2 regions of the Furfurilactobacillus rossiae genome follow, and region 2 is predicted to be linked to the other one. Evidence: riboswitches for the same ligand, from Rfam matches in the RefSeq annotation. Region 2 holds a riboswitch; the other holds the start of a gene.
The links. A riboswitch is a leader RNA that binds a small molecule or an ion and turns the genes downstream of it on or off. The one in region 2 is predicted to bind lysine.

Region 1 (11,965 bases), 1.1 Mb from region 2:
TTCTTCTGGCTTAACGTACTTAACCATTTCAACCTTGTTGAATTGATGCATCCGAATTAAACCACGAGTGTCACGACCAGCGGAACCTGCTTCAGAACGGAAACTTGGTGACAATGCAGTCACATAAACTGGTAATTGTGCTTCATCCAGCACTTCATCACGGTAGTAGTTTGTCAATGGCACTTCCGCAGTAGGAATTAATGTCAAATCTTGATCCTGAATTTGGAAAACGTCTTCTTTGAACTTTGGAAATTGGCCAGTACCATACATTGAAGCACTGTTGACCATATAAGGTGGAATAACTTCTTCGTAACCCTCTTCTTCATGTTGATCCAACATGAAGTTGTAAACGGCACGTTCAAGCTTGGCACCCATCCCCATGTAGTACACAAACCGAGCACCAGAGACCTTAGCTGCACGTTTGAAGTCTAAGATACCTAAGTCTTCACCAATATCCCAGTGTGCTTTCGGTTCAAAATCAAAGTGAGGAATAGCGCCCACTTTACGGTCTTCACGAGAATAATTTTCGTCCGGGCCAACAGGGTCCGTATCATGTGGGAAGTTGGGTAAGCGGGCCATCTTATCGTTGAACTCGTCCAATACATCGGCCAACCTGGTGTCTAATGCCTTAATATCAGCACCGACTTCACGCATTTCAGCAATCTGTTTATCGGCGTCTTCATGATTTCGCTTGGCAACACTGATGGCATCCGAAACCGTGTTCCGTTTAGCCTTTAATTGTTCCGTCTGCTTGAGTAAATCACGGCGTTGTTCATCCAACGCGATTACGTCGTCAATTTGCTCAGGCTTAATTGCCCGCGTTGCCAACTTTTCCTTAGCTTCATCTGGATTATTACGAATCCGTTTAATGTCTAACATTTTACTACCTCCAATTTTTTCACAAAAAAACGCCACTCATCCCATCACAATTGGGACGAATGACGTTAATTCGCGGTACCACCCAAGTTCACCATTACTGATGCTCTCGAACATGCTAACGACTTTCGCCGTGCGGGATTAACCGCCCACTTTAACTGTTGCTGGAATGATCGCGATCCGGTTCTCATCAACCACCGGCTCTCTTAATCGCAATACTAAATGCAACTGTGTTTAATATCTGTTTATGTCTATTGACAGCTTATAGCAACTAAATCGTTGGTGCAACCCCATTAATGCAAATTAAGCAGTCGCTAATTGAAGTGTGCTCAATTTTGCATCAATTTGTGCAAGAACGGCATTTGCTGCATCTGGATCTTCAACAAAGTCATACTTATCACCATCGATCCGCATTTTAGGACCATGATCATAATTGTTATACCAAGCTGTATAACGATCGTTCAATTGTTTGTAGTATTCATACAATGAAGGATCGTTATCAATTTGCTCGTATTCACGACCACGTTTTTGAATTCTCTGTAACATGGTGTCAAACGAAATGTCGATGTGGATCAAAAGATCAGGGTTCTTTTCATGTGGTGCATCTGGCAATTCCTGCATCATGTTCTCTAATAAAGAGTCATAGATGTCAACTTCTGTTTCCGTTGAACGACCTAAGTCAGCATTCAAATGAAAAAGCAATGAATCTTCATAAATTGACCGATCCATAACACTTTCATCATCGGCAAAAGAAGCTTTGATAGAATCCATCCGCTTGTTTAAGAAGTAGATTTGAAGCAAAAATGCGTACTTTTTTGGGTCCTTGTAAAATAATGGCAGAATTGGATTATCTTCCACTGATTCATAAAAGGCCTGTGTATGTAAGTGACTTGCCAATAAATCAGTTAAGCTCGTTTTTCCTGCACCAATCGTTCCTGCTAAAACAATCATGTCTTTATCTCCCCTGATCTCTATCAACCGCACCACAATGCGTGGTCAACCGTGACAGAACGTGTTTATCCTTTAACTACCTACATATTGTATCACGCTCGTAGAATCTCGCCATATATTGTAGCTTACAAATTAAAACGTAATCTTTCTGTCATAACTGAATTTACGACCTCATTTTTTATCAAAACGAGCCATACTAACAAAGATAGCCTTTTCATATTGTGCCCGACCAAAATTAAATATATTTATTTGATGACATTTAGCTTTGAATATAATAAAAAACTCGCTGGTACAAATTTTTGTATTTGTACCAAGCGAGTTCTATTTGGTTTCATGGTTAATCAAGATAAAGCTGTTCAACTATTTATTCGAATCATTTTTAGGTGCTACCGATTCGTCATTCGTCAAATCGTGAACCGCCGAAGTTGCGCTTGTGGTCTTTTTGCCCGTTTGTGCAACCGTTTCAACCGTTGCACTGCTTTCAATATCACCTGAGGCAGCCGAAGCATCAGCAGCAGTGTAACTTTCACCATTTGTTTTTGGCGTCAAGTCAACCTTGTCCAGTGGAATGATATGAGTGCGGTGACGAATCTTGTAATAACCCCACAGGATCAAGAACAATGGCACACTCATGTACGTTACCAGAATAGCTTGCAAATCGAGTTGTGCAAACGACTTCAAGTTTTGGCCAACAATAACAACGATGCCCAGCACGAATGCCAAAATCGGGCCGAATGGGAACCACTTTGCATGGTAACGGAGTTCGCTTAACTGATGTCCCTGCTTAATGAAGGCGCGGCGGAAGCGGTAATGGCTAATCGCAATCCCCAACCAAGCAATGAACCCGGTCAGGCCAGAAGCAGCAACCAGGTACATATACAACTTAGGTCCAAAAATACTGGTCAAGAAAGTTAATAATCCAATAACTGTGGTTCCAACCAACGAAGCCATAGGAATCCCGCGCTTGTTCGTTTTACCAAAGAAGCTTGGTGCGTAGCCTTCGTTTGCCAAAGAATACAACATCCGCGTGGAAGCGTACATCCCCGAGTTAGCAGATGAAATAACAGACGTTAGGATAACCGCGTTCATCACACTAGCGGCTGCAGCTAACCCTGCCCGACGGAAGACCAGCGTAAATGGACTGATGGCAATGTCTGTGGCACTTGAGCCCAACAGATCCTTGCTTGTATAAGGAATGATGCAAGCAATAACAAAGATTGCCAAAATGTAGAATAACAGAATCCGCCAGAACACTTGGCGAATCGCCTTGGGAATACTCTTTTCAGGTGTTTCACTTTCACCGGCTTCAATCCCAATTAATTCAGTCCCTTGGAATGAGAAACCAGCTACGACGAACACGGAGAGCAATGCCGGCACACCGCCAACAAATGGGGCCTTTTTATAAGTTAAGTTTGAAAAACCAGTTGCGTGACCGCCCATGATACCAAAAATCGTTAAGGTCCCAATAACTAAGAAAATCAGGACCGTGACCACTTTGATAATGGACATCCAGTACTCTGTTTCACCAAACGAACGAACCGATAATGCGTTGATAGTGAAAATAATTGCTAATGCGATCATGCTAAAGATCCATGCCGGTACGTTTGGTAACCAAAATTGCATAACTAAGGCCGCCGTCGAAACATCCACGGCTAACGTAATCGCCCAGTTAAACCAGTAATTCCACCCCATCGCGAATCCCAAAGCGGGATCCACAAACTTGGTTGAATATGCGGCAAACGAACCAGTCAGCGGCATGTAAGTTGCCATCTCACCCAAACTGGTCATTAAGAAGTAGACCATGATCCCAATTGCCACATAAGCAACCAAAGCACCACCAGGGCCAGCTGCAGAAATTGCGGAACCGGATGCAACGAACAACCCTGTTCCAATACTGCCACCTAACGCAATCATTGATAAATGTCGCGTCTTCAATTCGCGGCGAACCGCGCGATTCTCATTTTCTGCCATATCGAGTTCCTCCCATTTTCTAAAGAGAAGCACTTGATGTAATCTGAATAAATAAAAGGCCGGTCTGTTTATCATGCACAAAGACACGCTAAACAAACCGACCGTCAAATTCATCCTGGTCAATCGTTAGATAGCGCTCCGTGGCGTTTTTATTTACCACGACAGTTCGTTGATTATTCACCAACGTCCCAACAAGATACTGATACAGCAGTAACTCATTTCGGCGACGCACCCTTTAACCAAGCGTTACAGAACCTGTACGTTCTCGACCTGGCGACTCATGATTGTCGCAACCTCTTCATTCGATATAAACAGAGTATAAAAAGAAGCCCCACAAATTGCAAGGCTTTCAGCGAAAATGAAAACGTATTCATCAAATCAATCACCCATTTACCCGAGAAAACGCTAATTTTCTCCATGGAGAAGTGCCTTTAGTTTGGCAGTAAAATTCGGATAGTTAACCGTACTTTCATTCCAATCAACAGTCGGGATAATTTGTGACTGAAAAATATGGACTAAAATCCGATGAACCGATGTTTCTTGTAATACATGTTTATACTGTTGATCTGCAGCAACAAAAATGTCTGTCAACACCTGCGTGCCACGGTTAGCCAGTGGTTCAACATCATCGAATACCCGATCAATCAAGCCATTGTTGGGATATGTTTGAATATCGCCCTCTGTCGCCACCACCGCATCCCAAACAGTAATTTGACGTGAATTACGCCCCAACGTAAATCCACCTTGATTACCAGACACGGATCTAACTAGACCAGCAACGACCAATTTGCGAATGATTTTTCGCATATATGTTTGTGAACCACCCAATCTAGTGTGAATGACTTCAGATGTGATGGGTACATTCGTATCTTGGGTTGCGAGTAACGCTAAAATACATGCGGCCTGCTCAAAGCCCCTCGTTAATTGCATAATTTCTTCCTAACCTAATTATCACGATAGAGATAACTTACCATTGCCATCATAGCATACCAAACAGTAATGATAAACGTAACTCAACCATTAACCTCGATCACATTTCACTGATGCAATGCAAAATCATTTGGTGTTAACCGAAAAAAGCGCTCTGTTTTTCCTGGCGCAAAAAAATCAGTTGCAGAATGCTGAATCTCATGATCAAATTGAAACCCAAATCGCTCAAAAATACGCGCCGAGCGTTCATTATCTGAAAAGTAAGATCCCCACACCGCTTGCAACCCTTGATCAAAGCCATATGTTAAGACCGCCATCACCGCCTCAGGCATATATCCGTGACCCCAAAAATGTTCGTTAAGCATGTAGCCAATATCTCTTTCACCGTGCACCAATGCGCCATCATGTCCTGTTCTACCGTATAGCCCAACAGTACCAATAATTTGGTCCTCTGTCTGACGGGCAACACCCCAAATCCAGCGTTGCCCTAATGTTTGGCGCATTAAAAAACGCGCTTCAAATTCGTTATGAACTGGTTGGAAACCCGCCGGCATCGCAACACGTGGATTACCGACAATTTGAGTGAAAGCCGATAAATCAGATTCTCGAATACTTCGTAGCTCTAAACGTGCCGTTTTTAATGCTATTGCCATCCTCATTACCTTCCAAATCAATTTTACCGTTACATCACGAATTAGTTGCACTCCGTCACCCTTGGGCTCTATCATAAACACGAGGTGAAAGTCATGCAAATTGTCAAAAAAATGTTAAACCAGCACAGTTATTATAAAGGTTTTATGCAAGATCGACCCGGTCAACAAGGTCAAACCACTTTTCCAACTATTGTAGTTGTTCCTGGTGGTTCGTACACTCATATTCCTGAAGCACAAGCCGAAAGTGTCGCCTTAGCCTTCTTTGCCAAGGGGTTCAATGCCGTCTACTTACGGTACTCCTTCGTCGGCGAAGTCACACCCCTACTACCAGCACCGATAGTTGAACTCGGTCAAACAATTAGTCAACTCAAGCAAAATCCTGATTTGCCAATCGACAATAACGCTGTTATTCCATTTGGGATGTCGGTGGGTGGTCACATTGTGGCACTCTACAATGATTACTGGTCCTCATCCTGGTTAAGTGAGGCCACCGGCGCTACCGCCAGTGTGTTGGAACCAGCCGGCGCCATCCTTGGTTATCCCGTCATCAGCCCAGTATTAGGCTTCCCCAAGGATGAAAAAACCATTGCCCAATGGACTGACGATCCAACTAAATATGCCGCTGAACAACACGTCACCGTGAAAAACAAGCCCGTTTTCGTTTGGGTTACCAATGAAGATCAAGCAGTTCCTGTAACAAACACACTATCGTACGTTCAGGAAAGTTATAATCACAATTTACCACTTGAACTCCATGTCTTTAACCACGGACCACACGGTTTGGCACTTGCCAACAACGTTACGGCGTGGAAACCCGGGACAGATTTACCACACGTGGCCCACTGGTTAACTTTGGCCATCGAATGGGTAAACGATTTACTCAGCAAATAAGTTGTCTTCACATTAAGTTAATAGCTTATTTTTGACAAGTTATTTACAAACAGTAAATACAATTTGCACCGCAAATAAACAGTAAAACGGACATTCAGATTTCCCCTTGAATGTCCGTTTTACTGTCTGAAACCGATTTTGCTTAATGTTAAATCGGTGAATCAATAAATAAGCACTACTTTTGTCCCTAATAAAGATGACATGACACAATACGAAATGATCAACTGAAATGAAATCGTAATCGGTCACACAATATTTTTAGTCTTCTACATTTTGATCTAACACAGCTACAAAGTGTTCAAAGTATTGACTCAACTGTGTGATTTCTGTGAGACTCATTTCTTCAAGGATTGCCGCGACTGTTTTCTTTTCGTGAACATCTAATTCTTTGATCACCCGTTTTCCCTTGAGTGTAAGGTGAATGAAATGCTGACGCCGATCACCCGGACTAACCTCAACTTCAATTAGACCAAATTGCAACAACGTCTTTATTTGTGTAGAAATAGCACCCTTGGTAATATGATTTTGTTTTGCCAACACATCTAAAGTAATTCGATCATTTTTTGCAATCTGATTAATCAAGGATAATCCACGCCAGCCAACACCAAGATTTTTTCCAATGCATTTTAAATGTTGCTCAACTTTGAGAAAATCACGTAGATAACTTTCCTCCATCATTTCAATTACAATTTGTGTAGCCGTCTGCTGTTTTGCCATATTTAAACTTCCTAATGATGTGTCTAGAGTGGTTTGCGTCTGTAAGCTAGTGCCTAAAAATTCATGCGATTCAAACATTACCTCAGCTCATTATTTTTGCTCAATTCACTCATCCCTAAATCAATGTAATCAACCCCACATAAACCTCTTCTTTTGAGAAACGAGGCTAAAGAGTTACGCAATATAAAGCGTTCTCTGCTTTAATCGGCAGCAAACATGTATGAGCCAATCATTTACGATGTATTAAGCAATAATGAGTTATTGTACTGTTTGTTTCAGTACCTAAAATATTACTTCTTGTGTGCGGTTATTTTTATCAAATATTTCAATCCCAACAAGATTGTTGACAACGTCTTAGTAGATTGCACCCTTTTTAACAGTTCCATATTTCGACTAGCCAATTCATTTGCAAACTTTGCAGTAGCGTCTGATTAAAGTTTTCTGTGCACCATTGTGAAAGTTTCACATATGCTGATTTGAAAGGCTTTTGGAGCTCTTTTTATAATTGGAATTATGAGTTAAAAATTAATGTTCAAAACACTAGCCTTTTGTAAGTAAACCGTGTAAAATGCTTTTTCGTGGTCGACAAAATGACCTTTTCATCAGGCAGTGACCAGCCAATGAAAAGTGTAACTGATGAGGAGTTACCCACCCATAATATGGTCACTGTCATGATTCCTCGTGAATCAACCTGGCTGTTTCTAAACAGCACATTGCGCGTGCCATAACACTGATAAGTCACTGAACGTAACGTTTACTGAATAGTCTCTGTTATGTCACCAATAAAAAGGAGCGAGTCTCATGACAACATCAACGCTTAACGTAACTCTACACTTCGCAGAAATGAACGACCTACCAGCAATTAAAGACATCATTACTGATGCCCGTGACTTCTTGGCAGAACAAGGAATCAACCAGTGGCAAGATGGTTATCCAGAAGACAGCGTCATCGCTGGCGATATTGATTGCGGCGAAACCGTTGCTTTAAAAGACGACGAAGGCACAATTCTAGCAATTGCTTCTCTCGTGAAGGGTATCGATCACCCATACGAAGCAATCACGGATGGCACATGGCGTGTAACTGGCACAGAAACAAATTACGTGTCTATTCACCGGGTTGCCATGGCAAAAGCATCTCGTGGTCATCACTTAACACATGATTTCTTTGATCTCATGTTGGAACAGATCCGTCTTGACCCAGAAGTTGAGAGCGTACGGATTGACACTCATCCGCAAAACTTCGGCATGCAACATGTGATCGAAACGAATGGTTTTTCATACATCGGTTTGGTGCCCGTCACGGGCGGCCAACCAGACGAACGGAATGTCGCTTATGACATGGTCTTGGACCGTTAATTGAATATTCATGAAAAAAGACAATCAGCAAAATTGCTGATTGTCTTTTTTCATTATTACCTATGCGGCGCCAACAACGTGAAACCTCATGAACCCCTCTCGTTTAGTAACTTCACACATTGTGGAAGCACAAATCTAGTTTGCCCCTACTCACCTCTTTTTAATGTTCTTCTAATGCAGTATACTGTTTGCATGCATATAAAAAGGAGTGATCCATTTGAGTACTGAAATTACACCTGATCAAATTCGCCGTTACGAAAACGAATTATCAGAACGCAAGGACGCCTCTGTTTTGGAACGAGCCGTTAAGAAGAACGGTATTCTAGCAACTGCCCAAGACGACATTGCTAACGTCAACATGACACCAATTTTCTCCATTGACTTGGATACTGGTCATGTTGCCAACCAGAAGCAAAGTGGTCGTTGTTGGATGTTTGCCGCACTAAACACTATGCGCCACGCTATGAAGGATACCTTCAACCTGCCTGGTGACTTTGAATTATCCCAAAACTACACCTACTTCTGGGACAAGTTCGAAAAGGCTAACTACTTTTACGAAAACGTCATCAATACAGCTGACAAACCATTAGATGACCGTAAAGTCGCCTTTTTGATGGAAACACCTCAACAAGACGGCGGCCAATGGGACATGATTTGCGCCATCATTGAAAAATATGGAGTCGTGCCACAATCTGCAATGCCAGAAACCTTTAACTCATCTGCTTCTGGTCAGATCAATAGTTTGTTAAACCTGAAGTTACGTAAAGATGCCGTTGAATTCCGTGAACTGGTCGCTAACAAGGCCAGCCGCGCAGAAATTGACGAAATGAAAGACCGTAAGTTACAAGAAGTCTATCGCATCCTGTCTTACAGTTTCGGTGAACCTGTCACTAAGTTTGATTTCGAATACCGTGACAGTAACAAGGAATACCATATTGATCGCGGTTTAACGCCTAAAACATTCTACGACAAGTATGTTAAGTGGGATCTGTCTCAATACGTTTCTATCATCAATGCGCCAACTGATGACAAGGAATATAACAAGACCTACACCGTTGAAATGTTAGGTAACGTAGTCGGTGGCCGTGAAGTTAAACATTTGAACGTTTCAATGGAAGACTTCAAACAAATGGCCATTGCACAATTACAAGCCGGCCAAAGTGTTTGGTTCGGTTGTGATGTTGGTCAAAGTTCTGACCGTAAGAACGGCATCATGGATACTAAGGTTTACGCTAAGGATGAATTATTCGACGTTGACTTCTCCATGAGCAAAGCTGAACGATTGGACTACGGCGAAAGTCTGATGACTCACGCCATGGTATTGACTGGTGTTGATCTTGTCGATGGCAAGCCAACTAAGTGGAAGGTTGAAAACTCTTGGGGCGATAAAGTTGGTGACAAAGGTTACTTTGTCATGAGCGATGCTTGGATGGATGAATATTGTTACCAAGTTGTTGTTAACAAGAACTTCATGCCTGAAAACCTGCAAAAGGCTCAGGAACAAGAACCTAAAATGTTACAGCCTTGGGATCCAATGGGTGCCTTAGCTTAATAAGTGCACATTTAGTGCATGATAAAAACTGTGAGTTAACGCTCACAGTTTTTTCTACCTCTAGTCAAGTATTAATATAGGTCTAGCAGTATTTATGTCTTTGAATTGATTTGAACTTAGGGATTCAAAACGGTTTCTTTGCGATTTGAACAGTTTGGAATACGATTTTTGAGTACACTAAATAGACCTTAGCCATTTTATTTTTTGAGTAAGGCTAGTACACTATAGACGTAATCAGAATGATTGGCGCTTGACGCCGTATATATACATCTGATTCGTAATCACGAGATGGTAAATCGTTCGTAACAGGCGACCCATCGCAGCGATGGCAATCCTCTTAGTCCCTGACTGAGGAGATTGTTTTTTTCTGCGTTGATAAAAGTCGTTAATATGATTCGGATGGTAGTGAGCGACCGTCGCGATATTACTGATTGTGCGAAATAGTAGCTTACGGGCAAATGTGTCACCACGCTTACTGATATGGTCAGCGGCCACGAATTCGCCGGATTCATAATGGCGTAAGTCAATGCCAATAAAGGCATTGAGCTTATTAGAGCTACTGAAACGCCGAATATCGCCCAGTTCACCGATTAATAACACAGTGGTTGTCTCCGCAAATCCAGGGATACTCATTAAAATATCAAACTCTGGAAGGGACTTAGCTAACGCTGTCATGGCTTTAATCAGCTGTTGTTTATGACGGGTTAGTTCGCTGACTCGTTTAGCGTGGTAGCGCGTCTGCGACACCGACGGTGCCTCAACGCGATCCGCTGGATACGATGCTTGTGCTAGATGGAGTAATTTCTTTGCGACCATGATCGCGCGATTTAGAGAAATATTCTTGGGAGTCGTTTCCATGATTATTTTTCCTAATCCGTCTGGACTGAGTTCTTCAAGCAGATCGGGGTGTGGATAACGCTGCACGATGTTCCAGTATTGTTCGCCATCCGGTCTACTAAGCAAAGATTCTATTTCCGGGAAAGTTAATTGTAAACTACGATGTAATCGATTCTTCTCACGAACGACATCTTCATTGAGTTGTTCATAGAAGTGACTATCGTCCATCAAGTCGTGGTAAACCGGCTTCTGGTAATATTCCAATCGACGCTTTATAACGAGCTGTGTTTGAGCTAAATGCAAAGCATCGTTATTGTCTGTCTTATTTGGCCGTAGGCTATCTAACTGCTTTTTGGCAGCCAATGGATTCAAACGCGTATAAGCATAATGATTATCTTCTAGAAATCGCTGTACCCGACGAGAGTATACACCTGTGGCTTCAAACACGATTTGCGGTTTTGCGTACTCTTTCATCTCTTTGAGTAAGTTTTGAAAGCCAAACCAGTTATTATCAATCTTGAATTGTTTAACGGTGACACCATCATTCACTATGGCTACTGCCGAAGTAGCCTTACTAACATCAAGACCAAATGCGACTGTCATTTGATTCACCATCTTTCTGAAGTTGTTCCACGTTAATATGATCAATTTAATTTTCAAAACACGACCTGAAGGCCAACAGACTAAGAACAAATTTGGATCATACCGGTGAAGTTGCCATTTTTTATTACGACGTCAAAGCGCCAAAAACTACCACGGCTTGTCAACTTCACCACCACTTTAACAGAAACTAAAAGTGGCGAGAAACGATTCCGTCGAATCATTTCTCGCCACTAAGGTTAGTCTGTTTTTATTTGCCATTTTCCACGGCCCTTTACTTTTTCTTTTCTAGCTTTTAAGCTCCCTTTATGTTGCATTCAATATGATTAATCATGTTCCAAAGTAATCGGAACGAACTAAACATCTTGTGTTCGAATGGAGTGATCGATATGTTAAAAGATTCTCGTGATTTAATTTCAGCAAAAGTTATTGTGGCACAATGCCCTACCCTTGTGGCCGAAACAGAAACTGGTCAAAAGTTTGAAGTGAACGTCACACGCCAACAAAAGCGTGATCCATTATTTTGGGCCACCATCGCTGACATTTTACGTGAAGGAATCTGGGTACCTGTTACCAAGACTTATCACCAACTCTGTGACAACGGTTGGCTAGTTAATCCATCCAATCGTTT
Region 2 (11,965 bases):
ATCATCTTCCGGGAATACATGAACCGTGCTAATGACAGCTATCTCGCACAAACTAAGTTGGAGAATGGTACCCTGTCAATTCATAATGGATCACGGCCTCACCTGTTACCACTGCGGGTTCGTGTTCAACTACTCATTCCAGCATCCTTTGCAGGTGATTTACTGGTTAGCAGTGCCTCAGGTAGCGTTAATTTCAGCCATACCGGCGCTCTAAACCAGGTTCGTTTAGAAGCAAACAGCGGTTCAATTCGCATTAATGGTGCTCACTTTAAGGATTTGGATGTCAACGCATCCTCTGGTTCCGTTCGCATCAAGCAAACCACTGTTGCGGGACTATTACGTGCTCGTGCTCATAGCGGTTCAATTCGTTTGGCTGACACTACGGTTGCTAAGTTCGATGTGGACTCACACTCAGGTTCTGTCCGCGGCACTGACTTGATTGGTGCCGGTGCTTTCAACGCCAATTCAGGTTCAATTAACCTAAGTTTCAGCGATCTCACTGGCAATCTTGATACCACGGCACACTCCAGTTCAATCAAACTAGAATTCGCTAAGGGTATCGAGTATAACTTTGACTTGGACGCCAAAAGTGGTTCTATCACCGGTCCCGATAATGCTATCTACGATCACAATACGACTAACTTCAAAGATGGTGCAGTTGGTAACGACCCACATTTCTATGTCACCGCAGCAACAAAGTCCAGTTCGATCCACGTTTCTTAGTATTATTAACTGGTTAATTGTTTCGATGTCATCCAATCAAAATAACCTAAAACATCGAGAGCGGGACATAACACGTTTTGGCTTTCTCAGGTAACGCGAATAAGGCATTCATGGGTGTTTTTCCCATGAATGCCTTATTCGTGTTAGATGAGCAAAAGTCAGTGTTATGTCCCGCGTTTGCGGCAATTTTTCATCCGCATGACCCTTTGCGGTTGAAGAAAAATTGCCTGTTGACGTTTCATTAGAAATTGAGTTGAGGCGTTATGTCCCAGTTTCGATGTTTTTTGCACTTTATTTAGTTACTTCAGGAACACGCACTAAATCACGTTTGATCAGTTCCTGTGCGATTTGAACCGCATTCAATGCCGCCCCTTTAAGTAGGTTATCGGCAACGACCCACATGTGATAAGCGCCCGTATTTTCCCGGTCTGCTCGCATCCGGCCGACAAACGTTTCGCCATGACCAGCAGCGTTAATCGGTTGCGGATAAATTTGATGCGCCGGGTCATCCTGCAGTACAACACCCTTTGAATGAGCCAGTAGATCCTGCATATCTGATACAGCTGGTGTTTGATGCGTTTCAAAATAAACACTTTCGCCATGGCCAATTGGTACGGGTACGCGGACACAAGTTGCAGACACCTTGAGTTCCGTGTCGTTCATGTCGCCACGCAAAATTTTCTTAGTTTCGTGAATCATTTTCCACTCTTCATGCGTGAAACCATCTTCCTCAAACACATCAATCTGTGGCAACAAGTTAAACGCCAATGGATAGTGCTGTTCAGCACCCTTGACGGGTAAGATGGCAGCCGTCTCTTCTTCGCCTTCATGACGTTGTTGGGCCTCATCGAATAACTCGTTCATTGCCCGTTGACCAGCACCAGACGCCGCTTGATAAGTCGAAACTAGGACTTGATGTAACTTATACTGACGATCAATCGGTGCCAACGCAACAACCATTTGAATAGTACTGCAGTTTGGATTGGCAACAATACCATGATGCTGACTCAACATTTCTGGATTCACTTCAGGCACGACCAATGGTACATCTGGCTCCATCCGAAAGGCACTGGTGTTATCGACACAAACGGCCCCTGCTTTCACCGCTGCTGGTAGCAATGCTTTGGAAACTGAACCGCCAGCTGACGACAAGACGATATCGATACCTTTAAACGAGTCTGTTGTGGCTTCTTCAATCGTATAAGATTGGCCACGAAAGATGCGTGTTTGACCAGCTGAACGTGCTGACGCCAACAGCACCAATCGATCGACCACGATATCAGACTTTTCCAATTGTTGTAACATCCGTGTGCCAACTGCACCAGTAACACCAAGAATTGCGACATTAAATGATTGCATTAAATTGCTTCCTTTCAAGTTTCACTCCACTCGATCATTTAGTTAAGCCGAAACATCAACCGATAATTTGTTGGCACGATAAGCTGCCAGTCGTTTTACGGCTTCCTGAAGTTTGTCCATATCGGCGGCGTATGACAAACGAACGTGGCCTTCACCGCCAGGGCCGAAACAACTACCTGGGACAACAGCAACTTTTGCCTGTTGGGCAACCTTGAGCGCAAAAGCGCGGTCATCTTGTTCCTCATCTGCCGGTATTTTAGCGAACACATAAAAAGCACCGTTTGGTTGAGCCGTTGTAAATCCAAGTTGATTGAGCGCTTGTACCAGAAAATCACGACGTTCGTGATACTGTGCCTTCATGTCCGCCGTGTCTGCCGACCCATGCAGCAAAGCATCAGTGGCCGCCGCCATCATTGGTGTCGGTGCAGCGGTTACCAAAGCGCCATGTAGTTTGGCAATCTGCTGAGTAAGGGCCGCCGGGGCCGCTAGGTAGCCAACCCGGTAACCTGTCATGGCGAACGTCTTGGAAACGCCATTAATCACGATTGTCCGCTCTGGTAATAATGTGGAAATAGATACATGAGGCTGGTCGTAGGCTAATTCACAATAGATTTCATCAGCCAACACGAGCAACTTATGTTTACGAATCACTGCGGCCAATGCTTGCAACTGCGAGTCGGTGTAAGTGACACCAGTTGGATTGGTTGGATAATTCAAAACCAGCATCTTTGCACGCGGATGGGCAGCCAATGTAGCCGTTAGCCGAGCCGGTGTCAATACATAGTCATCTACTGAGGTATCAACTAACACTGGTGTAGCGCCATCGATCTGGGCAGTCGTAATGTACAACGGAAAAATTGGTGTTGGAATAATCACCTCGTCGCCCGCTCCCAAAACGGTGCCCATCGCCGCCGCAATCGCCTCTGTGGCCCCCACTGTCACCAATATTTCCGTTTGGGGATCGTAAGTGACCTGATTCAATTTAGTTAAGTATGTACTAATCGCTTCTCGTAGCTCCGGTAACCCAGCAGCTGGTGCGTAATGAGAGCGATTCTGATTGATTGCATCGATGGTCGCCTGCTTAACATGATCTGGCGCGTTAAAATCTGGTTCACCAAGCGTTAATTTCAGAATGCCAGGAATATCCTTTATTTGATTATCAAACTGACGAATTGCTGATGGCACAATTTGGTCAAACACGGACCGTGTCATCCCCGTTAACTGAGCTTCTAATTCTGGCATATGCATTCTCCTTTGACCGCATCAATTCGCGGTATGACGCTAATCTAAAACCTGTTCCAAACCAACCTTTAATTCCGTTAATGTTGTTACTTTACTCAATGCTAACTTGACGCCGACCATAAATGACTCACAATCATACGTGTCCTGCCGAATCGTCAGCGCTTCGCCCGTTCCGCCAAACAACACTTGTTCATGTGCTAGATAACCAGGCAACCGGACTGCATGAATCGGAACGTTATCGACAATCCCACCGCGCACACCATCCACGCTGCTTTCAGTATGATCGGGATCTGGCTGCTGTTGCCGACCGGCAGCGATTGCATGAGCTGTGGCAACGGCCGTACCGGATGGTGCATCCCGTTTATCAGCATGGTGCATTTCAATAATCTCCGCGTTTGGAAAGTATTTAGCCGCCTGTTTAGCAAACTGAGTTAGTAACACCGCCGACAATCCAAAGTTTGGAACGATCAACCCACCTAGATGAGCCGAGGCAGCTAACGCCTGCAATGATTTTATTTGTGCTGTCGTTAAGCCACTCGTGCCAACCAATGGGACTAACCCGTGTTGCAAGGCTACTTCAACGTTGTGTTCAACCACAGTTGGGGTTGTAAAGTCTAACCAAACATCTGCCTCAGGCAACTCGTTTTCCGTAGTGGCAACGACAACTTGGCTTGGCAAATGTTGTGTGTCATTCCCGTCTGTCAGTGCGGCATGAGGATCAAACACGCCAGTTAATTCAAACCGATCATCGTTTAAAATTGCCTGGCAGCTAGCAGTCCCCATACTGCCACGAAAGCCAGCGACAATAACACGAATCTTTGACTCACTCATTTTCTATACCGCCTCCGTGTTTTCTGCCAACGGAATATCGCTTAGTTGGTGAACGCCTAAGCGTTGTGCCAAAATGGTTTGCTCAGTGTCATTCAGAGGAACGATTGGCAAACGTGGGTTACCAACTGGTAGTCCCTGCGCATTTAAAACGGCCTTGACTGGTGATGGTGATGGATACATGAATAACGCAGCCATCTTTGGCATCAAGTCACGTTGAATATGGCCAGCACGTGCAACATTGCCTTGTTCTAGTGCGTCATATTCCTGTCGCATCGCTGGACCATATATGTGACTGGCAACGGAAATGACGCCAGTCCCACCCAGTGCCTTCACTAATAACGCTTGGGCATCTTCACCACTGTATACAGCAAAATCTGTTGGCGCATCATTAATTAACGCCGCCAAATCTGCATCGCTACCACACTGTTTTACACCGCTGATGTTCGGCACTTGTGCAAGTTGGAGAATCGCTTCGTTAGTCATGTTGACACCAGTTCGGCCAGGAATGTTGTAAATGACGATCGGTTTAGTAGCGGCTTGAGCAACCGCCGTAAAGTGGGCAACCATTCCCCGTTGATTAGGTTTGTTGTAATAAGGGACAACGACCAACGTTGCATCAATCCCGTCAATCGCATCTACTTCCCGATTAAAGGCAATCGTCGCAGCTGTATTATTACTGCCTGTCCCAGCGATAACGACACCTCGACCAGCCACAATCTGTGCAAAACGGGTATAAAGTTCAATCTTTTCTTCGTGCGTTAGCGTCGGCGTCTCACCTGTCGTCCCACCAATGACAAAACCGCGTGAACCAGTTTCAATGAGCATATTTGTTAATCGCGTTAATGCGTCGAAATCAATATGATCATCTTCGGTAAACGGTGTGATAATCGCTGTTAATAAATCATTTTGTTCAAACATTTTAAATTCCTCCTTGTCAATGAGAGCCATCCGGATTCAACCGAATCCGAGCATCACTTTCTTGTCATCCGTTCCTCCAAAAATTCAGTAATGGCGGTGACACCCTTGTTAATAGCGGACTCGTCCGGCGTCATTTTGGCAGAGTGCAACGGCGCGTGACCATCTACGCCTAACCAAAACATCGTGCCAGGAAATTGATGCAGCATATATCCGAAGTCCTCGCCAGTCATGGCCGGCGCCGTTTCAATAAAGTCCACGTCTGGCGCATTTTTCATAAATTGAATAAATGGTACTGTCAGCCGTGGGTCGTTTTCTACCGGCAAGTAACCGCCCTGATTCAGTTCAACATTGACTTCGCACTCGAAACTCGTAGCGATGCCATTGGCGATTGCCTGTAGCCGCTGGTCAATGTGTTCAATCATCGCTTGCGTTAGTCCGCGAATGGTTCCTTCTAACCTGGCACGGCCAGCAATGACGTTGCGAATACTACCAGCATTCAGTTTGCCAAACGTCACCACGCCCCCTTCAATTGGGTCAACGCTTCTAGAGACGACGGTCTGCGCTTGCATGATAAAACTGGCGCAAGCCACTACCATGTCGTTAGCCAAGTGCGGATAAGCCGCGTGCCCGCCTTTGCCAACAAAATCCACGTTAATTTCAGTCGTGCCGGCAAATAGTGTGCCATTGCGGCATCCAATCACGCCTGCAGATAGCTCCGGATTGACATGCAAGCCATAAAACTCATCAGGTCGCCATTCGCCAGTAAAGGCGCCAGCTTCAACGGCCAACTTGCCACCGTTGTCGTTTTCTTCAGCCGGTTGAAAGAAAAATAATAAGTCATCTTTGGGCTGATGATTAGCAAAGTAATTGAGCACCCCTAGGGCCACCGTCATGTGAATATCATGGCCACAAGCATGCATCTTGCCGGGATTTGTCGAGGCATATGGCAATCCTGTCGCCTCTGTAACTGGCAAGGCATCAATATCAGTGCGGTACCCAATACACCGTTGCGGCTTACTTCCTTGAACTTTAACCATCAAAGCAGTTGGCAGACTTGTTATGTGATGAATGGTCAACCATTGCTGAGGCATTATTTCGATGACTTGCCGTAAATATGCGGCTGTTTGAGTTTCGTGCAGTGCCAACTCTGGAATTTGGTGCAAGTGACGGCGAATATGAATTAAATCTAACGTTTCAGACATGCAGTACCAGCTTTCTTTCAGTCAAACGTGCTAGAGCTTTCGTAACGAATCTTGAAGTTTCGTTTTAGCCTGCGTTTTCGCATCGTTAACTTTAATTACCTTAGCTGGAACACCAGCAACAACGGTATTAGCTGGCACATCCTCAGTTACCACAGCGCCAGCACCAACTACCGCGTGTTCCGCAACATGAACGCCCTCAATAACCACTGCATTAGCCCCAATCAACACATCATCATCGATGCGCACGGGTTCTGCAGAAGCTGGTTCGATTACCCCGGCTAGCACCGCGCCGGCACCGATATGACAATGTTTGCCAACGATTGCACGCCCACCAAGCACGGCACCCATATCAATCATTGAATCAGCACCAATCTCTGCGCCGATGTTGATCAACGCACCCATCATAATGACAGCGTGATCACCAATCACCACCTGATCACGAATGATGGCACCCGGTTCAATGCGGGCGTTAATTTCACGTGCATCTAATAACGGAACCGCTGAATTAGTGGCATTAGTTTCCACATGCGTTTGCGCAATCACATCTTGGTGTACTTCAAGAAATGGTTTTACTACCGGCCAGCTGCCAAACAACGTACCAGTATGATCTTCCATAAACGCTTCAATGCCATCTGGAATCGTCAGTTGACGTAAGTGATCGCCACTAACAGTGACCTTGACCGGCGTTTGTTTCTTAGCGGTCGCTATCGTATGAATGATTTGTGTCGCATCTAATTCTGCCATGTGAATCCTCCTCAATGATTGACTTACCGAGCTTCGGCGGCACTCTTTTAAACGTGCACCTAACCTCTGAATCCTGTGCATAGGCTACAAGCCAAAGCATTCGGAAAATCACCGAATACTCCGTCTCGTTTCTTATTGCTCGGATTCAACCGAAGTTAGGCATCACTCTTCCTAAACGTGCACCTGTCGCCCAGAAGCCTGCGCATAACCTGAAAGGCGTTTCATCCGGCAGCCCACCGAATGCTACGCCTTCCACGTTATTGCTCAACTTCTCCCAGGGCTTCGGTGGCACTCTTCTTAAAATCCTCATCTAATGCGAGCATGTCGCGGATAGTTTCGCGTCGGACGACGACGCTGGCTTGTTTGTGATTGATAAAAATGACGGCTGGACGTGGATTACGATTGTAGTTGCTGGCCATCGAGTAACCGTATGCACCGGTGGCTAAGAGTGCAATCACATCGCCTGTTTTCGTAACGGGCAACGTCGCTTCATTTACTAGAATGTCGCCGGACTCACAATATTTACCGACAATATGGATGGTTTCTTTAGAAGAATCTTCAACATGATTAGCCAATACCGGCTCGTATGCCGCCTGATACAACGCTGGTCGAATGTTATCCCCCATGCCGCCATCAACGGCCACGTATGGTAACAAACCGGGGACACGTTTGTTTGCGCCAACCCGATATAAATTGATTCCTGCCGGACCAACTAACGACCGGCCAGGTTCAATCCAAATCTCCGGCATTTCTAGATGATGATTGCCTAACCTAGCCTCAATCGTCGTCAACACAGTATCAAGCTGGTCCTCCGGTGATTGTGGATCGTCACCTTCCACATATTTAATGCCGAACCCGCCGCCTATATTTAGCACCTGGGCGGAATAGCCAAACGCATCATGCCAATGGGTCAGCAATTCAATCAGTTTCTCGGCTGCCATTACAAAGCCGGTACTCTCAAAGATTTGCGATCCAATATGTGCATGAACGCCACGAACCTCTAGATGGTCATCCGCTAAGGCTTCTGTCAGCGCTTGATCCGCTTGACCAGAACCAATGTCGAAACCAAACTTGCTATCGACCTGACCCGTTTGAATGTACTGATGTGTATGGGCACTAACGCCGGGGGTCACTCGAATTTGAATCGCAATGGTTGCGCCCCGTTCTTGTAGCAAACGTTGTAATAAATGAAGCTCAACAAAATTATCAACAATAATCGTGCCAAGATGATGATCCAGTGCCATTGTCAGTTCATCCACAGACTTATTATTCCCGTGAAAACTCAGTCGAGATGCTGGAAAGCCGGCCGCAAACGCCGTTGCCATTTCGCCTGCTGACACAACGTCCGCATGTACGCCAAGTGGCGCCAACAGCTGATAGATTCCCTTCACGCAGAAGGCTTTCGACGCGTAACTCACGATGCCATCAATTCGATGGTTAGCAAACGTCTGTTGAAAGGCCTTCACCTGGCGAACGATATCCTGCGTATCGTAAGCAACCAGCGGTGTGCCAAACTGCTCTGCCAGTTTGACGGTATCCATACCGCCGATCATTAAATGATTTGTCGTTGACTCAACTGTTGTTGTCATTTTTTTGCTCCTTTTAGTTTTTAGAAGTTATGTGTCTGTTCAAACGGTTATGCGCTTTGCCTATACGGCGATCATCTTTGCAAGGTAAACTGAAAGGCGTCAACATTGACAACCGAAAGCACAGACACATAGCACGAAAAAGGGGCTCATTTGCATAGGTGCGTACGCAAAAGAGTCCCGAAAATAAATTCATTTCGTTTCTGAATGTCGTAAGCGCCCCGCGATGAATTTTTCATCACGACAGTTTGCTGATTGTTCATCAACATCCCAGCCAAAGCGATGGTCAATCGTCCAGCTTCGGCAACCGCCCCTTTCATCAGTTTCTATGTCGTGACCCGACTCCGCTGATTACTCTTGTTGGTTGCAACCTCTTTTCACATTTAATTTTAATGAGCATATCGCTCTTTTCATAACCCGTCAAGTCCCCATTTGAATTTTATATTTCCAAGTAAAACGCTGTACCAACGCGTTTACATTTATTTTCATTTAGCTATTGTAATTGAAAACTAATTCGCTATAATTGCCAGTAATCATAGAAGAGGTTGCGAAGATTAAAAGTAACTAAGAGGAAATCGACGAGGTTAACGACGCTTAGTGAAAGGATGATTCGCCGAAACTTTGACTGACTCGTCTCAGTTAGGGTTGGGACTTGGGTTAACAGCCCAAGGACTGTCGCAACTAACAAAAAAGTTGCGGGGCGCTATCTACGACCATACATAACCGGTACTATATCGATTACGTTCGATTAGACTAAGCGCACCCAATGACCTCGTTAAACAAAGTCATTGGGTGCGCTTTTTAAATGTAATCGTGGGTGTGAATGATTTCAGTGTCGATTCCCCTTCTAACATCAAAACAATGGTCAGTTTGGAAAAACGACCGTGGTAAGCGAGGTTAGGATCGATGAAAGTAATTAAGTTTGGTGGCAGTTCTTTGGCAGATGCGACGCATTTTAACGACGTCATACAGATTTTACAAATGGATAGGCAACGCCGCGTGGTGGTCGTTTCAGCACCCGGCAAACGAAATGAGAACGATGAAAAAGTTACCGATTTACTGATTGATTACGCACGTGCGCATGGTAAAACACAGCAGTCAATCGGCCAGCAAATCATCGACCGATATCAAGAAATCGCAACAGCGTTTGATATTTCGGCAGCTCAATTTAAGCCACTGGCAGATCAAATTTTGGCCCTACCAACGACATCATTTCGTGGCCCAGCCTTTAGAATGGCTGCGTTTAAAGCCCATGGGGAAAAGTTAAACGCACAGTTACTAGCGCTGGTGTTAAATACGCAGGGATTAGCCGCTCGCTACGTTGACCCACACGAACTTGGCTTAATTGCCACGCAGGAGCCAAACAACGCGACCATTTTGGCCCAGACATACACACACCTGGCCGTGGCCCGTCAGGAGCTGCTAGCGGAAGATAAACTATGGGTCGTCCCTGGTTTCTTTGCCTATACAACCAGCGGTCAACTTGCAACCTTTTCCCGTGGTGGCTCAGACATCACAGGTGCCATTCTTGCTCGTGGTTTGCATGCAACTGAATACGAGAACTTTACGGATGTCGACTCCATCTACGCCGCGAACCCCAACGTGGTCGCTAACCCAGCCCCAATCACTAAGATGAGCTACGTTGAGATGCGTGAGCTTTCATATGCCGGTTTCTCAGTGTTTCACGATGAGGCAATTATTCCTGCCATTGAAGGTCAGGTACCCATTTGCGTAAAGAATACCAATCATCCCAGTGCGCCAGGAACACTGATTGTACCAACGAATCAGTCACAGCCTAAACGATTAATCACGGGTGTCGCCAGTTCCAAACGGTTCGCAGCGCTCTACCTGCACCGGTATCTGTTGAACCGGGAAGTTGGCTTCACATTAAAGTTGCTCAAGATCCTCTTCCGCTACCACATTAGCTACGAACACATGCCTTCAGGAATTGACGATTTAACGATCATCTTCGATCGCAATCAAATTCCGACAGATGTCCTCCCTCGTTTGCTAGCAGATATCAAAGAAACGTTGCAACCAGACCGCCTGCAGTGGATCGATGATTACGCGATCTTGATGGTGGTTGGTGAAGGTATGCGCAATCAGGTCGGTGTCATTGACCGGATTTTGCACCCGCTAGCCACTCACCACATTGGTGTTCAAATGATCAACCAAGGGGCGTCACGAATTTCCATCATGATTGGTGTTCGCGAAGCGCAGGCTGATGACGCCGTTCGCCTCATCTATAATGACTTCTTTAATCAACCAGTTAGTTTGCCACTTCGTCAACCAGCACAGGAGGTTACCCATGGTTAATTTAATTCGGGTTCATGGTTCTGAAAATAGTTTTTACCTGCTTGATCAACGACAACTTAAACATGCCCTCACCTCAGCTGAACTCAGTCATTTGGCGCAACAAGTCAACGACACAGCACCAGCAGGGCTGGGCAAAGTAGACGGCGTCCTGGTCGTCAGTGACAGTCGTCATCCCAACGCAATTGGCCGAATGCAGGTATTCAATCGCGACGGCAGCCAAGCAAGCATGTGTGGCAACGGCTTACGAACCGTCAGCCGCTATCTTGCAGAACAAACGCATCAAACGGACTTCCAAGTTGAAACAGATGCGGCTGATTTACCAGTTCATCAAGTGACTCCGTTTGCGCCAGATGTGCCCGCGTTTAGTGTCAGCATTCAACCCATCAGTTTCGATGCTGCTTCGATTGGTTTACATCAAATCCCGACAACACCACTTCTAAACGAGAACAACTTGTCGTTTTCAACAAATTCATCGGCAACCTTTTCCGCTGTGGCCGTGCCAAACCCGCATTTGATTAGTCTCACAGACCATAATCATCCCAATGCGTTAACAACCGCCTTTTTGGGCACACTCGGGCAACAATTAAACGGTCAAAACCCGTGGTTTCCTGATGGCGTCAATGTCAGCTTTGGTTGGGAAATCAATGACACTACCCTCTTTGTGCGGACGTTTGAGCGCGGCGTTGGTTTTACAAACGCCTGTGGTACCGGCATGTCGGCCACATCGCTAATTTGGGTACTGACTCATCCAGCCGCTCAGCTTGACCAACTCCTGACCATCTATAATCCAGGTGGCATGGTTCAAACGCGCGTCCATCACCAAAACGCCGCGTACACTATCGACCTAATCGGCAACGCGACCTTCACTGACTATTTGCGTTTGAGCGAAGCTGACTTACACGCCGGCAACCTTGCCAGTGCAGAGGTTGCCGCAACTCAAGAAGAGACCGCCTACCACCAATTCGTGTCCCAGTTACCACATTGGTCATTTGGTGATGTCCGTCCAACTGCAGATGAACATTAAGCTTGCAAAAAAGGGGACCG

Region 1: another riboswitch for lysine. It lies ahead of LROSL1_RS04090 (amino acid permease); the one in region 2 lies ahead of LROSL1_RS12240 (aspartate kinase).

Annotation. Positions count from the first base shown of each region.
Region 1 covers NZ_CP040586.1:871,829-883,793, reverse strand. The annotation lists gene serS (serine--tRNA ligase) at 1-879, opposite strand, end outside; gene LROSL1_RS04095 (deoxynucleoside kinase) at 1,180-1,827, opposite strand; gene LROSL1_RS04090 (amino acid permease) at 2,188-3,798, opposite strand; lysine riboswitch at 3,922-4,105, opposite strand; gene LROSL1_RS04085 (Rrf2 family transcriptional regulator) at 4,204-4,728, opposite strand; gene LROSL1_RS04080 (GNAT family N-acetyltransferase) at 4,836-5,381, opposite strand; gene LROSL1_RS04075 (lp_1002 family arylesterase) at 5,475-6,272, shown strand; gene LROSL1_RS04070 (MarR family winged helix-turn-helix transcriptional regulator) at 6,531-6,989, opposite strand; gene LROSL1_RS04065 (hypothetical protein) at 7,580-7,717, shown strand; gene LROSL1_RS04060 (GNAT family N-acetyltransferase) at 7,791-8,345, shown strand; gene LROSL1_RS04055 (C1 family peptidase) at 8,575-9,897, shown strand; gene LROSL1_RS04050 (IS110 family RNA-guided transposase) at 10,132-11,337, opposite strand; gene LROSL1_RS04045 (hypothetical protein) at 11,724-11,965, shown strand, end outside.
Region 2 covers NZ_CP040586.1:2,529,967-2,541,931, forward strand. The annotation lists gene LROSL1_RS12200 (DUF4097 family beta strand repeat-containing protein) at 1-723, shown strand, start outside; gene LROSL1_RS12205 (aspartate-semialdehyde dehydrogenase) at 1,015-2,082, opposite strand; gene LROSL1_RS12210 (aminotransferase class I/II-fold pyridoxal phosphate-dependent enzyme) at 2,125-3,324, opposite strand; gene dapB (4-hydroxy-tetrahydrodipicolinate reductase) at 3,364-4,155, opposite strand; gene dapA (4-hydroxy-tetrahydrodipicolinate synthase) at 4,159-5,073, opposite strand; gene LROSL1_RS12225 (N-acetyldiaminopimelate deacetylase) at 5,127-6,275, opposite strand; gene dapD (2,3,4,5-tetrahydropyridine-2,6-dicarboxylate N-acetyltransferase) at 6,306-7,019, opposite strand; gene lysA (diaminopimelate decarboxylase) at 7,277-8,608, opposite strand; lysine riboswitch at 8,812-8,989, opposite strand; lysine riboswitch at 9,137-9,320, shown strand; gene LROSL1_RS12240 (aspartate kinase) at 9,512-10,921, shown strand; gene dapF (diaminopimelate epimerase) at 10,914-11,945, shown strand.